DNA from 2 places in the Halomonas sp. LES1 genome. Region 2 is predicted to be linked to the other one. Evidence: predicted binding sites of a transcription regulator. Region 2 holds the regulator's gene; the other holds the start of a gene.
What was found. The regulator PhoB, encoded in region 2, activates phosphate uptake and scavenging genes when phosphate is short. The targets are predictions, from matches to a motif close to TGTCATANNNNTGTCANA.
Positions count from the first base shown of each region.

Region 1: the regulator PhoB is predicted to act here: its motif matches at 5,245-5,262, upstream of RM463_RS07865 (DUF6482 family protein).

Region 1 is NZ_JAVRGC010000003.1:119,573-127,310, reverse strand. It holds gene rnr (ribonuclease R) at 1-169, shown strand, start outside; gene rlmB (23S rRNA (guanosine(2251)-2'-O)-methyltransferase RlmB) at 223-1,032, shown strand; gene rpsF (30S ribosomal protein S6) at 1,351-1,734, shown strand; gene rpsR (30S ribosomal protein S18) at 1,767-1,994, shown strand; gene RM463_RS07885 (hypothetical protein) at 2,007-2,858, shown strand; gene rplI (50S ribosomal protein L9) at 2,874-3,320, shown strand; gene dnaB (replicative DNA helicase) at 3,458-4,846, shown strand; gene RM463_RS07870 (hypothetical protein) at 4,925-5,218, shown strand; gene RM463_RS07865 (DUF6482 family protein) at 5,337-5,639, shown strand; gene RM463_RS07860 (DUF393 domain-containing protein) at 5,666-6,061, opposite strand; gene RM463_RS07855 (cryptochrome/photolyase family protein) at 6,058-7,656, opposite strand.
Region 2 is NZ_JAVRGC010000005.1:81,885-89,622, forward strand. It holds gene RM463_RS12125 (FAD-dependent oxidoreductase) at 1-1,145, opposite strand, end outside; gene RM463_RS12130 (chorismate--pyruvate lyase family protein) at 1,204-1,770, shown strand; gene ubiA (4-hydroxybenzoate octaprenyltransferase) at 1,803-2,693, shown strand; gene phoB (phosphate regulon transcriptional regulator PhoB) at 2,785-3,474, shown strand; gene phoR (phosphate regulon sensor histidine kinase PhoR) at 3,476-4,780, shown strand; gene cysZ (sulfate transporter CysZ) at 4,788-5,525, opposite strand; gene phoU (phosphate signaling complex protein PhoU) at 5,592-6,320, opposite strand; gene pstB (phosphate ABC transporter ATP-binding protein PstB) at 6,346-7,119, opposite strand; gene pstA (phosphate ABC transporter permease PstA) at 7,185-7,738, opposite strand, start outside.

The DNA of each region.
Region 1 (7,738 bases), on a different contig from region 2:
CGATGCCCCCGCCAAGGGTCGCGCCAGCGCCGGCGGCAAGCCACCGAAGGCCGAGGCCTCGCCTGGCGAGACCACCGGCAAGGGTGGCGAATCCGCCAGAAGCGACAGGTCCGACAAGGGCGATGGCCGCAAGCGCAGCGGCAACCGTCGGCGCCGTTCGCGGCGCTGAATCCCGTGGCGGACCTTCGGGTCCGCCGTGTGACCCGCAATGAAGCGAGAGACATGAAGCAGAAGCGATCCCAGCGGCCCGCCGCTGGCAAGCCGGCGACGCCCGGTGGCCTGGAGGCGGTATTCGGCGTGCATGCCGTGCGTGCGCTGATCGAGCGTGGTGAAATACCCCGCGAGCTATGGGTGCAGCAGGGCGGCGCGGAGGCGCGCCTCGCCGAGCTGGTAGAGACCGCTCGGCGTGGCGGTGCCCGCATCCAGTCACGTCCGCGTGACGAGCTGGACCGCCTGGCCCAGGGGGCCGCCCATCAGGGCGTCGTGGCCTTCACCACGCCGCTGGCGTTCGAGGCCGAGAATGCGCTGTGGTTCCGCCTGGAGGCGTGGCCCCATGCGACGCCCCCGCTGCTGCTGGTGCTCGATGGCATCACCGATGTGCACAACTTCGGCGCCTGCCTGCGCAGCGCCGATGCCGCCGGGGTGCATGGGGTGATCGTGCCCAAGGACAAGGCCGCACCGCTCAATGCCACGGTGCGCAAGGTAGCCTGTGGAGCCGCCGAGAGCGTGCCGGTCTACCAGGTCACCAATCTCGCCCGCGCCCTGGCCAGGCTCAAGTCGCTGGGCGTCTGGGTGACCGGTACCGCCGGTGAGGCGGAGTCGCTGGTATTCGAGGTCGACCTGACCGGGGCCACGGCACTGGTCATGGGAGCCGAGGGCAAGGGCATGCGCCGCCTGACGCGCGAGGCCTGCGACCAGCTGGTCAAGCTGCCCATGGCCGGCACGGTATCCAGTCTCAATGTCTCGGTTGCCACCGGAATCAGTCTCTTCGAGGTGGTTCGCCAGCGCCGCCAGGCTGCGCCTGGAGCTTGAAGAGCGGCGCTTCGCGCCTGGAAGCTTGATGCCGGAAGAAACCCCTTGACGCTATCTCTGGAGGCGACATGCTGCGTTCCAGCTTCCAGCTTCCAGCTTCCAGCTTCCAGCTTCCAGCTTCCAGCTTCCAGCTTCCAGCTTCCAGCTTCCAGCTTCCAGCTTCCAGCTTCCAGCTTCCAGCTTGCGCGCAAGGCGCGTACTCTTTAGAATGCCTGCGCCCGTTCGTCCATCGAGCGGGCATTCGTGTTTTTCTATCACCTCCTTGCTTCCCCGGAGCCAAGACCTCCCGAGGAAGCTGCCAAACCGCAAGGAGATCCCATGCGTCATTATGAAATCGTGTTCATGGTCCATCCGGACCAGAGCGAGCAGGTTCCGGCCATGGTCGAGCGCTACACCGGCCTCGTTACCGAGAACGGCGGCACCGTGCATCGCCTGGAGGATTGGGGCCGTCGTCACCTGGCCTACCCGATCAACAAGATCCACAAGGCTCACTACGTGCTGATGAACGTCGAGTGCAGCGGCGAGACCCTCGACGAGATCGAGAACATCTTCCGCTTCAACGACGCCATCATCCGTAGCCTGGTGGTGCGCTGCAACGAAGCCATCACCGAGGCCTCGCCGATGATGAAGCCGGTGGAAGAGAAGCGCGCTCGCCGCGACGAAAAGCCTCGCGACGAGAAGCCTCGCGCCGAGTCCGCCTGATACCCCCATCGCACGTCTGAAGGAGTCTTTACATGGCACGCTTTTTCCGTCGCCGCAAGTTCTGCCGTTTCACCGCCGAGGGCGTGAAGCAGATCGACTACAAGGATCTGGACACCCTCAAGGCCTACATCACCGAGACCGGCAAGATCGTTCCCAGCCGCATCACCGGTACCAAGGCCCGCTACCAGCGTCAGCTGGCGACCGCCGTCAAGCGCTCGCGCTACCTGGCACTGCTGCCCTACTCCGATAGCCACCAGTAAGCCAGCGGCAAGATGCTGACGATCGCCCGCTGGGTGATGCGCGGCACGCCCCACGCCATCGGCGGGGCCGTCGTGGCCACCCTGATTCCCTGGCTGTTCTGGCTGGGGGCCGCCATCGCGGCCCTGGTCACCCTGCGTCGAGGCCTCTCCCCGGCGCTACCGGTGATCGTGGCTGCCGCCGTGCCTTCGGGCTGGTGGTGGGTGCAGGGGGATGTCATCCCCCTGGCCAGCGTGCTGCTGGTGACCCTGATGGCGGTGGTGCTGCGCTCTCGCCTGCGCTGGAGCGAGGCGCTGATCGCCGGTGCCCTGGCTGGCGCGGTGATGATCCAGCTGGGGATCTTCCTGCCGCCCGGTGGCACCGGGGAGCTGCTCGACCAGCTGCGTCAGGCCTCTCCCGAGGTGGGACGCCTGCTCAACGAGCTGGGCAGTCAGGGGCTCGATACCGAGCAGCTGGCGGGATTGCTGATCGGTGGCGTCACCGGGCTTATCGTGCTGATCGCCGCCGTGGGCTGCCTGGCCCTGGCGCGTAGCTGGCAGGCGGGGCTCTACAACCCCGGTGGATTCCGCGAGGAGTTCCACGCCCTGCGCCTGAGGCCCGCCGAACTGGCTATGTTGGTGGCGCTCGGCGTGATCGGTGCCGTGCTGGGGCTGCCCGGCCTGGGTATGCTGCTGTGGGTACCGCTGCTGATCGCCGGCATCGCCCTGGTGCATGGATTTATCGGATTTAAAGGGATGAACGGGCTGTGGCTGGTCGTCTTCTACCTGCTGCTGATCACTACATGGCCCATGATTCTGATCGTGCTGCTGCTGGCCGCTATCGACGTCTTCGCGGACATTCGCGGGCGCCTGGCCAGCCGTAACTGACAAGAGGTTTACGAGATGGAAGTCATTCTGCTCGACAACATTGGCAAGCTGGGCGGCCTGGGTGACCAGGTGACCGTCAAGCCCGGCTACGGCCGCAACTACCTGGTGCCCTACGGTCTCGCCGTGCCGGCCACCAAGGACAACATCGAGGCCTTCGAGGCCCAGCGTGCCGAGCTCGAGGCCCAGGCCGCCGAGCGCAAGGCCGAGGCCGAAGAGCGCGCCGCTCAGCTCAACGAGATCGAACTCTCCCTGGTCGCCAAGTCCGGCGATGAAGGCAAGCTGTTCGGCTCCATCGGCCCCCGCGACCTGGCCGACGCCATCGCGTCTGCCGGCATCGATGTGGCCAAGAGCGAAGTGCGCATGCCGGAAGGTCCGATCCGTGCCGTCGGCGAGTACGACATTCAGCTGCGCCTGCATGCCGAAGTCGAAGCCACCGTGCGCGTGGTGGTAGTGGCCGAGTAAGTTCAGACGGCCGCCACCGACGAGGGGCGCGAGGAGAGATCCTCGCGCCCCTCGTCGCGTTGGGGGGAAGAGTCATGGGGCGCGCCGCCTGTCTGGGGTAGAATGGCGTCCCCGCAATGCCCAGGGTGAAGACCGCCATGTCAGAGATGCTCGAGCACGATCAGGAAACCGCCGCCCTCAAGGTGCCGCCCCACTCGCTGGAGGCGGAGCAGTCGGTGCTGGGCGGGCTGATGCTCGATAACCAGGCCTGGGACAATGTCGCCGACCGTCTGGTGGCCGACGACTTCTACCGTTACGAACATCGACTGATCTTCAATGTCATGGCCGAGCTGGCCGAGTCGGCGCGGCCGCTGGACGTGGTGACGCTCTCCGAGGCGCTGGAGGGGCGCGACCAGCTCGATACCGTGGGCGGCCTGGCGACGCTGGCGGAGCTGGCCCGCAACACGCCATCGGCCAGCAATATCCGCGCCTATGCCGATATCGTTCGCGAGCGGGCCACCCTGCGCAAGTTGATCCGTGCCGCCAGCCAGATCGCCGATGGCGCCTTCAGCCCCCAGGGGAGACCGGCGAATGAGCTGGTCGACGAGGCCGAGCGCCTGGTCTTCCAGATCAGCGAGGAGCGGCCCAAGTCGGGTGGCCCCATCGGCATGAGCGAGCTGCTCGCCAAGGCGGTGGACCGCATCGACGAGCTGTTCAACATGCAGGGCGAGATGACCGGACTCTCCACCGGCTTCCGTGACCTCGACGAGATGACCTCGGGCCTGCAGCCCTCGGACCTGGTGATCATTGCCGGGCGCCCCTCCATGGGCAAGACGACCTTCGCCATGAACCTGGTGGAGCATGCGGTCATCTCCAGCGAGAAGCCGGTGATGGTGTTCTCCATGGAGATGCCCGCCGATGCCCTGATGCTGCGCATGCTCTCCTCGCTGGGGCGCATCGACCAAACTCGGGTGCGGACGGGCCAGCTGGAGGACGAGGACTGGCCGCGCCTGACCTCGGCGGTCAACCTGCTCAAGGACAAGCAGCTGTTCATCGATGATACCGCGGCGCTGTCACCCAACGAGATGCGTTCGCGTATTCGGCGTGTGGTCCGGGAGCATGGCAATGTCGGGCTGGTGATGATCGACTATCTGCAGTTGATGCAGATCCCCGGCTTCTCCGAGAACCGCACCGGCGAGATCTCCGAGATCTCCCGCTCGCTCAAGGGGCTGGCCAAGGAGTTCGGCTGCCCGGTGGTGGCCCTCTCCCAGCTCAACCGCTCCCTCGAGCAGCGACCCAACAAGCGCCCGGTGATGTCGGACCTTCGCGAGAGTGGCGCCATCGAGCAGGATGCCGACGTGATCGCCTTCGTCTACCGCGACGAGGTCTATAATCCTGACAACCCCGACAATCAGGGTCTCGCCGAGTTGATCATCGGCAAGCAGCGTAATGGTCCCATCGGCACGGTACATATGGCATTTATCGGCCGCTATACCCGCTTCGAGGACCTGGCGCCGGACAGCTATGGCGATGGCTTCGGCGAGTAGGCGTCGCCTCTCGACTTGAGCCGGAACGAGGGGCCCGTATAATGCCCACCCTTTCAGTTAGCATAGCCAGGAGGCAGCATGGCAGGCGGATTTCGGCGCGGTAATCGACAGCGTGCACCCAAGCTGGAGGCGCGCGGCGAGCTTCAGTCCGTGGAGCGCGAAGGCCCGTTCAAGGAGTGGCTGGGCATGCCCGACCTCTACCGCTACCAGCTGGTAGTGGAGGGCGAGACCTACAGCTACCAGACCGAGGATGCCGAGCTTCCGGTGGTCGTCGGTGATAGAGTGGTATTTCGCTACAAGGAGACCAAGGCCGGAAAGTGGGTCGACCGAAACTCCCTGGGCAAGGCGATTGATCCCTCAGATTATCAATAGCTTGCGGAACTCGCCAGGGATGCCGGTGTCATATCTTTGACATGCGGTCGTCACCCCGGTGTCATCCGTGGGTGTCAGGCTGCCAGGAACTTCAACGATAAAATACCTGGAGGGATCCATGGAATTTCACGAGTTAAAGGCCTTCGCGGCCCATCACGACAACTACGAGATTCGCGTCATCGGCCATGCCGGCAGCCGCTTCTACCAAGTGGAGCTGGAGGATATCGAGGGGCAGCGTCATATGCTGACCCGTAAGGGCAAGCCGGTGCTCTTCCGCTCGCTGGAAGATGTCTACGTGGAGCTCAAGCGTGCCGGTATCCACCGCGCCCACCTGGTGCAGCAGGTGCCCCACGATGAGGTGATCGGTCGCGAGACTCACTATCAGGAGCCGCTGACCTCACGCATGCCGCTGGTGTTCTGAGCCGCCCTCGCAAGCAGGGCCACGCGTCACTCCTTCTCCCGCCGTTCCAGCCAGCGCCCCAGATGCAGGCGGCGGCGGGCAAACCAGTAGTACCCCGCATCCATCAGCCCGCCGATCCCTGGCAGGGTGCTTATCCAGACCCGCCGTCGATAGCCCAGCACCGCGTAGAGGGCACGGCTGGCGTCCATTCCCACGAACCAGCGACCGTTAGCGTCGCGCAGGTGCAGTCGGCCCATCATCGCGGCAACACTGCGGCCGAGCGGGGCGGCATCGAAATTTGCGGCCTGGATATCCACCAGCCTGACGCGCTCGCGGCGCGGGTGACGCGCCAGCCAGGCGACCTCCCGCTGGCACAGCGGGCAGTGGCCATCATGGAAGAGGGTCACCGGGGCGCGGGCAGCGAGGGTGGCGTGTCGGGTCATCTCGGAGTCTCCTCGACGCCAGCATAGCCCGCCCGGTGTTCGCCCTGACCATGGTCGTGTGAATAGGCGGGCGCGGCATCGAGCTGCTCGAGGAAGGCGCCGGCCTGATCGCGCATGGCGTTGCGCTTCTCCTCGCTCATGCGCGACAGGTTGCCGTAGATCAGCTTCATGCGCGGATTGGTGCTCAGGGTCTCGGCGTGGCGCTCCAGAAAGTCCCAGTAGAGGCTGTTGAACGGGCAGGCGTCGGGACCCGTCGCCCGTTTGGGGTCGAAACGACAGTGCCGGCAGTGATCCGACATGCGATCGATATACTTGCCCGAGGCGCAGTAGGGCTTCGAGCCCATCAGCCCGCCATCGGCGTGCAGCACCATGCCCAGGGTGTTGGGCAGCTCCACCCACTCGCAGGCGTCGGCGTAGACCGCCAGATACCAGTCGCAGAGCGCCTCGGGTGCCACATCGCAGAGCAGGGCGAAGTTGCCCGTCACCATCAACCGCTGGATATGGTGGGCATAGGCGTTGTCGCGGGTCATCTCGATGGCGCGGCGCAGGCAGCGCATCTCGGTCTCGCCGTCCCAGAAGAAGCTCGGCAGGCCACGCCGGGCGCTCAAGGCGTTGCCGCGCTTGTAGTCGGGCATGCGGGTCCAGTAGAGCCCGCGGACATATTCGCGCCAGCCCAGCACCTGGCGGATGAAGCCCTCCACCGAGTTGAGTGGCGCTCGCCCCTCGTGGTATTCGCGCTCGGCGGCTTCGCACACCTCCCGGGGAGAGAGCAGCCCCAGGTTGAGCGCCGCCGAGAGTCGCGAATGGAACAGGAAGGGCTCACTGTCGCTGATGGCATCCTGGTAGCGACCGAAGGCGGGCAGCAGGTGCTCGATGAAATGGCGCAGGTCGACCAGCGCCTGGCGCCGCGTCACCGGCCAGTGGAAGCCCTCGAGGCTGCCGAAGTGGTCGCCGAAGTGTTCCGCCACCAGGGCGATCACCGCGCGAGTGGTGGCGTCATGGCGATGACGGGGCGGCGCGGGCACCGAGAGCCCAGCCGGCAGCGGCTCGCGGTTGTCGTGGTCGAGGTTCCAGCGGCCGCCGGCGGGCCCGTCGCCCTCCATCAGCAGGCCGCTGCGGCGCCGTTGCTCCCGGTAGAAGTACTCCATGCGCAGCGACTCGCGGCCGCCTGCCCAGGCCGCGAAGTCATCCGGGGTGGTATAGAAGCGGTCGTCCTCGAGGAGTCGCCAGGGCAGAGCGGCGCGCTCACGCTCGCGCATCGCCTGCCACAGCCGCCACTCCCCGGGGCGCACGACCCGGATCTCGTCGCAGGCGTGGAGTGCGGCCAGACGCTGTGCCTCCGTCATCAGCTCCTGGGTATTGTCGGGGTCATCCAGGGCGCTGTAGTGCACCCGGTAGCCGCGCTTGCGCAGTGCCGCGGCGAAGTGGCGCATGGCGGCGAGGATCAGCGCGATCTTCTGGGGGTGGTGTGGCACATAGCGCCCCTCGGCGGAGACCTCGCAGAGCGCCACCACCGCGTTGACGGGCAAGTCGCGGAGACTGGGAAGCGCCAGGCTGAGCTGGTCGCCGAGCACGAGCACCAGGGGACGGGACATGGCTTGATCTCAGGTTGTACAAATCAGGCTGATAGTACAACCTGATCGCCGCCGCCGCGAGGGGCCTGATACACTAGCCCCG
Region 2 (7,738 bases):
GGCGCAGCCCGCGCCAGTTCGACTTTCCGACGCACACAGCTTCCTGTCAACGCAAATCCGATCAAACGGCTGTCCTCGGCCTCGGCCAGGGCGGTCAGATCCCCCGCCTCGCCCTCGATGCGCCAGCGCGCCGGGGGATGGGCGGGCGGCAGCGATACTACCGGCAGCAACGGCGTCTTGACCAGCACCGGCCAGGGGCCATAACGCACCGGCGTCGGCGTGCCGGCAAGAGTATGCGCCAGGGCCCTGGCGCCGGCCTGCAGCGGCTGCACATACATGGCATTGACGCCGTCGACGCAGGCCACATCGCCCAGGGCATGCACCCCCGGCGCCGAGGTGGCCATCAGGCGATCGGTATGAATCCCCGCGGCGCTGACCTCGACCCCCGCCCTTTCGGCCAGTGACGTGCGAGGCCGCAGCCCCGTCGCCAGCAGCACCAGATCGGCCACCACCGATCCACCACCGTCGAGCTCGACGACGGCCTCGCTGCCCTCGGCAGCCAGCCCGGCGACACCGCTCCCCATGCACAGGGCCATGCCCGCCGCGTGGAACGCCTCCCCCAGCGCCCGGCCCAGCGGCTCGGGGAGCAGCCGCGGCAGCGGTGCCGTTTCCGGTGCGACCAGGGTCACCCGGTGGCCGCCCGCCAGCAGGTCGTTGGCGAACTCGCAGCCCACCAGGCCGGCACCGATGATCGCCACTCGGGCGGAGCGGCCCAGGGCGCCTATTGCGGCGTGGAAGGCCCGATAATCATCCAGGTCGTTGATCGCCATCACCCGACCGGCCAGGGACGCCGGAATATCGAAGGGCATGGTGGGCGCCGCTCCGGTCGCCAGCACCAGCTCGCCGTAGGTCAGCCGCTCCTCCCCGATATGCAGGATGCGGGAGTCGGTATCGATGGCGTCGACGCGAGTCTGGGTGCGCACCACTGCATTCAGCGATTCTGCCACCGCCAGGGCATCACGGGCCGCCAGCCGCTCGGGTGGCAGCCCCTTGGTGAAGCCGGTTGAGAGCAGCGGCTTGGAGTAGTCGTCACCGCTGTCGGCGGTGATCAGGGTCACCGACCGCTCCTTGTCCAGGGCACGCAGCTGGCGCAGCAGGCCAAGGCCCGCCATGCCGCTGCCGAGAATGGTCAGGGGGGCACTCATGGGTCTCCTCGTCGAGGATGGGTGGTGGTTGCGCATGGTACACTACCCGCCCCCATGGATGGACAGAGAGTCCGCGGTGTCCGATTCCCGATCCCACGCCCAGCATGGCCCCGCGCGCTGGTTACCCCTGGCCGCCGTCCGCCCCACCATGAGCCCGGCCTGGCGCCAGTGGGTAGGCTCGCGGGACTCCTTGACCCTGCGCCTCACCGAGGCGGGGCGCCCGCGTCCCTTCCGGGTCCACCTGATCGACCAGCGCACCGGTGCGCTGCGGCGCGACGAGGCCCAGGCGCTGGACCTCCCCCCGGGCCGCCAGGCCTGGCGGCGCGAGGTCGCGCTATGCCTGGGCGAGACGCCCTGGGTGGTGGCACGCTCGGTGGCCCCGCTCGAGGGCCTGCCCGCCCACGAGCTGGCGCATCTCGGCGAGCGCTCCCTGGGCAGCTGGCTGTTCCGTCAGCCCGACCTCGAGCGCGGCGAGATCGAGGTCACCCGTGACCCGGCAGGCTTCCAAGAGACCCGCGGGCCCTGGGGACGCCGTTCGGTATTTCACCACGGTGGCTTCCGCGTGCTGGTGCAGGAGTGGTTCCTCGACGCCATGGCGGATGACCTCGGCCTGCCTTCGCGCTAGGCTTTGGTGTTCCCACCCGCCACGAGGTAGAGATGGACCGCTCTTTGATGCGCCCCACGGGCCTGGCCCGACTCCCCGACTTCCTGCGCCTGACACGCCTCGACCGTCCCATCGGCACCTGGCTGCTGATGTGGCCTACCCTGTGGGCGCTGTGGACCGCCGCCGAGGGGCTGCCCAGCCGTCGCCTGCTGCTGATCTTCATCGCCGGCGTCTATCTGATGCGTGCCGCCGGCTGCGTGATCAATGACTACGCCGACCGCCATGTGGACGGCTACGTCAAGCGCACCCTCGACCGCCCCCTGGCCACCGGGCGCATCGGCGAGGGCGAGGCCCAGGCGCTGTTTCTGATGCTGGTGGCGGGCGCCTTCGTGCTGGTGCTGTTCACCAACCTGTTCACGGTGCTGCTCTCCATCGGTGGGGTGATACTGGCCTTCATCTACCCCTTCATGAAGCGCTACACCCATCTGCCGCAGCTGTTTCTGGGAGCGGCATTCTCCTGGGCGATCCCCATGGCGTACGGTGCGGTGCTCGGCCATGTGCCCTTCGAGGCGTGGCTGCTGTTCGCGGCCAATGTGGTGTGGACCATCGCCTACGACACCCAGTACGCCATGGTCGATCGCGACGACGACCTGAAGGTCGGCATCAAGTCCACCGCGGTGCTGTTCGGCAGCGCCGACCGCTTCATGATCGGCCTGCTGCAGATCGTGACGCTGCTGCTGCTGGCCTGGGCCGGCACACGACTCGCCCTGGGCGGCTTCTTCTGGCTGGGGCTGGTGGCCATGGCGGCCACCTTCGTCTGGCAGCACTGGCTGATCCGCGAGCGCGAGCGGGAGCCCTGCTTCCGGGCCTTTCTCAACAACTACTGGTCGGGTCTGCTGGTGTTCGCGGGCATCGCCCTGAGCCTGTGGCCAGGCATCCAGTAGCCGTGCCTCCGGTGCGGGCCGGCCTGTCATGTCAGTGTCATAATGTCGTGATCTACTCGACATCGACCCGTCATTGACCCGAGGCTTCAGGATGACCGCCAAGACCGTACTGATCGTCGATGATGAAGCGCCCATCCGCGAGATGATCGCCATGGCGCTGGAGATGGCCGACTATCGCGTGCTCGAGGCGGACAACGCCCAGACCGCCCATGCCATGGTGGTCGACCACCAGCCCGACCTCCTGCTGCTCGACTGGATGATGCCCGGCACCAGCGGCATCGAGCTGGCGCGGCGCCTCAAGCGCGACGAGACCACCGCCGAACTGCCGATCATCATGCTCACCGCCAAGGGCGAGGAGGACAACAAGATCCAGGGGCTCGAGGCCGGCGCCGATGACTATATCACCAAGCCCTTCTCGCCCCGGGAGCTGGTGGCACGCCTCAAGGCCGTGCTGCGCCGGGCAACGCCCCATGGTGTCGAGGAGGCGGTGGAGGTGGATGGCCTGCGGCTCGATCCGGTCAGCCATCGGGTCAGCGCCGACGGGCAGGAGCTGGGGGTGGGCCCTACCGAGTACCGCCTGCTGCAGTTCTTCATGACCCACCAGGAGCGCGCCTACACTCGCAGCCAGCTGCTCGATCAGGTGTGGGGCGGCAACGTCTACGTGGAGGAGCGCACCGTCGACGTGCATATCCGCCGCCTGCGCAAGGCGCTGGGCGAGCGCCATCAGCACCTGGTACAGACGGTGCGTGGCACCGGCTACCGGTTCTCCACCAAGGGCTGACGTGAGGCACTGGAGGCATGAGCTATGGCGCCTGCTTCTGCTCGCCGGCCTCGGTCTGGCGGTCGGCTGGCCGCTGGGCGCGCCGGGGGCCGGCCTGGCCCTGGGGCTCGCGCTGAGCCTTGTCTACCATCTCTATCAACTGCACCGCCTTCACCACTGGCTGACCCATGACAGCCAGGCCGAGCCGCCCTCGGCCGCCGGGCTATGGGGTGAGCTGATGGATCGCCTCTACCGCTACCAGAAGGTCCAGCGTATCGCCCAGGAGCGACTGCGCAGCACCCTGGGGCGGATTCAGGAGTCCTCCGAGGCCATGCGCGACAGCGTGGTCATGCTCGACCGACACGGCGACATGGAGTGGTGGAACAGCGCGGCGGCTCGGCTGCTGGGGCTGGAAGCGCCCCATGATCGCGGCCACCATATCACCAACCTGCTGCGCGACCCGCGCTTCGTCGAGTACTTCCATGCACGCGACTACCGCGACTCCCTGACCCTGCCCTCCCCCATCGACGAGCGGACCATCCTGGAGTTTCAGATCACCCTCTATGGCGACGACGAGCGGCTGCTGATGGCCCGCGATATCACCCGCCTGCATCGCCTCGAGGAGATGCGCCGGGACTTCGTGGCCAATGTCTCCCATGAGCTGCGCACCCCTCTCACCGTGCTGGCCGGCTACCTGGAGACCTACGCCAGCTTCGCCGACCAGCTGCCCCCACGGTTCGCCAGGGGACTCGGCCAGATGCAGGAGCAGACCACCCGCATGCAGAACCTGGTCCAGGACCTGCTGCTGCTGTCGCGGCTGGAGATCGACCGCAGCGGCAGCGACCATGCCCCGCTGGACATGGTCAGATTGCTGGAGGGCGTAAAGCGGGATGCCATGGCGCTATCCGGCGGTCGCCATCACATCCGGGTGGAGCTCAAGGAGCCTCGCGCCCTGGTGGGCAGTGAACAGGAGGTTCGCAGCGCCCTCTCCAACCTGGCCTTCAACGCCGTGCGCTACACCGCCGAAGGCAGTCATATCACCCTGAGCTGGCGCCCCGGGCCCGACCATGGCGCCTACCTGGAGGTGGTCGACGACGGCGAAGGCATCGACCCGGTGCATGTTCCGCGCCTTACCGAGCGCTTCTACCGGGTCGACAAGGGGCGCAGCACGGCGACCGGCGGTACCGGCCTCGGCCTGGCCATCGTCAAGCACGTGCTGCTACGCCACGACGCCCGCCTGGAGATCGACTCACGGCCGCGCCAGGGCACCACCTTTCGCTGTCTCTTCCCCGCTACCCGACTGGAAGGGGAGACCCGCGCGACCTGACGCCGCCTCAACGACGGGTTGGCAGGTCGGCGGGCAGGTCACGATAGTGGCCGTCCCACATCAGCACCGCGGCGGCCACCGCCCCGGGCAGCAGGAAGAGGTTGGCCAGCGGGATCCAGGTGATCAGGGTCACCCCGCCCCCATAGGTCATGGTCGGCCACCAGCGCATCCTGAGGCGGCGTCGCATCTCGGCGAAGCTGACCTTGTTGTTGTCCATGGGGTAGTCGAGATAGGTGATCGCCATCATCCACGCCGAGAACAGCGCCCAGAGCAGCGGGGCCACCAGATTGACCACGGGAATCCAGCTGAGCACGAACAGGGCCGCCATGCGCGGCAGGATATAGACCAGCTTGACCAGCTCGCGGCCCAGGGCATCCAGTGCGGTTCTCGTCAGTCCCCGGTCATCCAGCGGCTGCCGCCCGGTGGCCTCGATCTCCACCCTTTCGGCCAGAAAGCCGTAGAAGGGCGCGGCGACAAGGTGCGTCACCAGGGTAAAGGTGAAGAACACCACCAGCACCAGGCTGACCACGAACAGCGGCCAGATCAGCCACTCCAGCCAGGCGAGCCAGCCCGGTACCAGGCTCATCCAGTGGTCCAGCCAGCTGCCGAAGTTGGCCAGCACGAACCACAGCATGGCGACGTAGACCAGCAGGTTCACGGCGATGGGGGCAAACACATAGCGGCGCAGGCCGGCGCCGTAGACCAGGCGGGTACCACGGGCCAGGGCCGTGAAGGCATCAAGCATTTCAGCGTCTCTTGCAGCGATCGAGATCAAGGGGCTGCGTTATTGACGACGAAACACCGGCGATGGTCAACCCCTGCGGGCAATGGCCTCGGCATCCAGGTCATCGGGCGCGGTATGGCGGATATCCATGCCGTTGACCAGATAGACCACATATTCGGCGAGGTTGTTGGCATGGTCGCCGATGCGCTCCAGGGCACGCAGGATCCACATCAGGCTGAGCACCGGCGAGATCGAGCGCGCATCCTCCATCATGAAGGTCATCAGCGAGCGCATGGCGCTCTGGTACTCGCTGTCGACCTGCTCATCCTCGTGGACCAGCTTGAGCGCCAGCTCGGTATCGAGCCTGGCGAAGGAGGTCAGCGCATCGCGCACCATGCGCCGCACATGTTCGCTGATCATGCGTACCTCCACGAAGCCGCGGCTGCCGTTATCGCCCTCGATCAACTCACAGGAGTTGCGGGCGATCTTGCTCGCCTCGTCACCGATGCGCTCCAGATCGGAGGCGGCGCGGATCACCGCCAGCACCAGACGCAGGTCGGACGCGGTAGGCTGTCGTCGCGCCAGGACCTGGGTGCACTCCGCATCGATCCTGATCTGCATGTCGTTGACCGTGCGATCATTTTCGACCACCTGACGGCCCAGTGCGGAATCCCCCTCGAGCAGGGCCGCCACGGCATCCTGGACCTGTTTCTCGACCAGGCCCCCCATCGCCATCAGCTGGGTCTTGAGCTCCTCGAGCTCCTGATTGAACTGACGGGAAATGTGCTGGCTGTGGATATCGCTGCTGATGTCCATGGGACTCTCCTTGGGGCCGGACCCTTCAGGTCATGCGCCCGGTGATGTAGTTCTCGGTGCGCGCGAGGCGCGGATGGGTGAACAGCGTCTGGGTGGGGCCGTACTCCACCAGCTCGCCCTGCTCGAGGAAGGCGGTGAAATCGGAGACCCGTGCCGCCTGCTGCATGTTGTGGGTGACCAGCACCAGGCTGAGGCGCGACTTCAGGTTGCCGATCAGCTCCTCGATCTTCAGCGTCGAGATGGGATCCAGGGCAGAGGCCGGTTCGTCGAGCAGCAGCACCTCGGGCTGAACCGCCAGGGTCCGGGCGATCACCAGGCGCTGCTGCTGGCCCCCCGAAAGTGCCCAGGCAGAGGCCCGAAGGCGATCCTTCACCTCCTCCCAGAGTGCCGCGGAGCGCAGCGCCCACTCGACGCTATCGTCCATCTGGCGCCTGCGCATCCCCCCCTGCAGGCGCAGACCGAAAGCCACGTTGTCATAGATCGACATGGGGAAGGGATTGGGCGCCTGGAAGACCATGCCCACCCGGCGCCGCAACTCCGCCACCTCCACCTCGGGGGCGTGAATATCCTGCCCTTCGAGGCGAATCTCGCCGCACCGCACCACCTCCTCGTTGAGATCGTGGAGTCGGTTGAGGGCGCGCAGCAGGGTCGACTTGCCGCACCCGGATGGGCCGATAAAGGCCGTCACCCGGTGGCGTGGCACGCGCAGGGTGAGATCGCGCAGCGCCGGCTTGTCGCCATACGCAAGGCTCACCCCGGTGATCTCCAGGCAGCTTTCGGAGGCGGCGAAGTCGATGATCGGCCCTCTCGCGGCGGATGACGACGTGAAAACGGACACCAGACAGATTCTCCTCGAGGCCACCGCTAGACGCGCGACGGCACCTCATGACGCAGCCTCAGATGATGGCGCAGAAATATTGCAGTCAGGTTAAGCATCAGGATCACCAGCACCAGCAACAGTGCCGTGGCGAAGGCCAGCGGCATGGCGGCCTGGACATCATCGCCATGGAGGGCGGTGTCGTAGATATGGTAGCCAAGATGCATGAACTTGCGTTCAAGATGCAGGTAGGGGAAGTCGCCGTCCACCGGCACCCGGGAGGCCAGCTTGGCGACCCCCACCAGCATCAGGGGCGCCACCTCGCCGGCGGCCCTGGCCACGGCCAGGATCATGCCGGTCAGCATGGCGGGCAGCGTCATCGGCAGCACCACCCGGGTCAGCATCTCCATGCGGGTGGCGCCCAGCGCCAGGGCTCCCTCCCGCTGATGGTCGGGCACCCGAGCCAGCCCCTCCTCGGTGGCCACGATCACCACCGGCAGGGTCAGCAGGGCCAGGGTCAGGGAGGCCCACAGCAGGCCGCCGGTGCCGAAGGTAGGGGATGGCAGTCGTTCGCTGAAGAACCACTCGTCCAGGCTCCCGC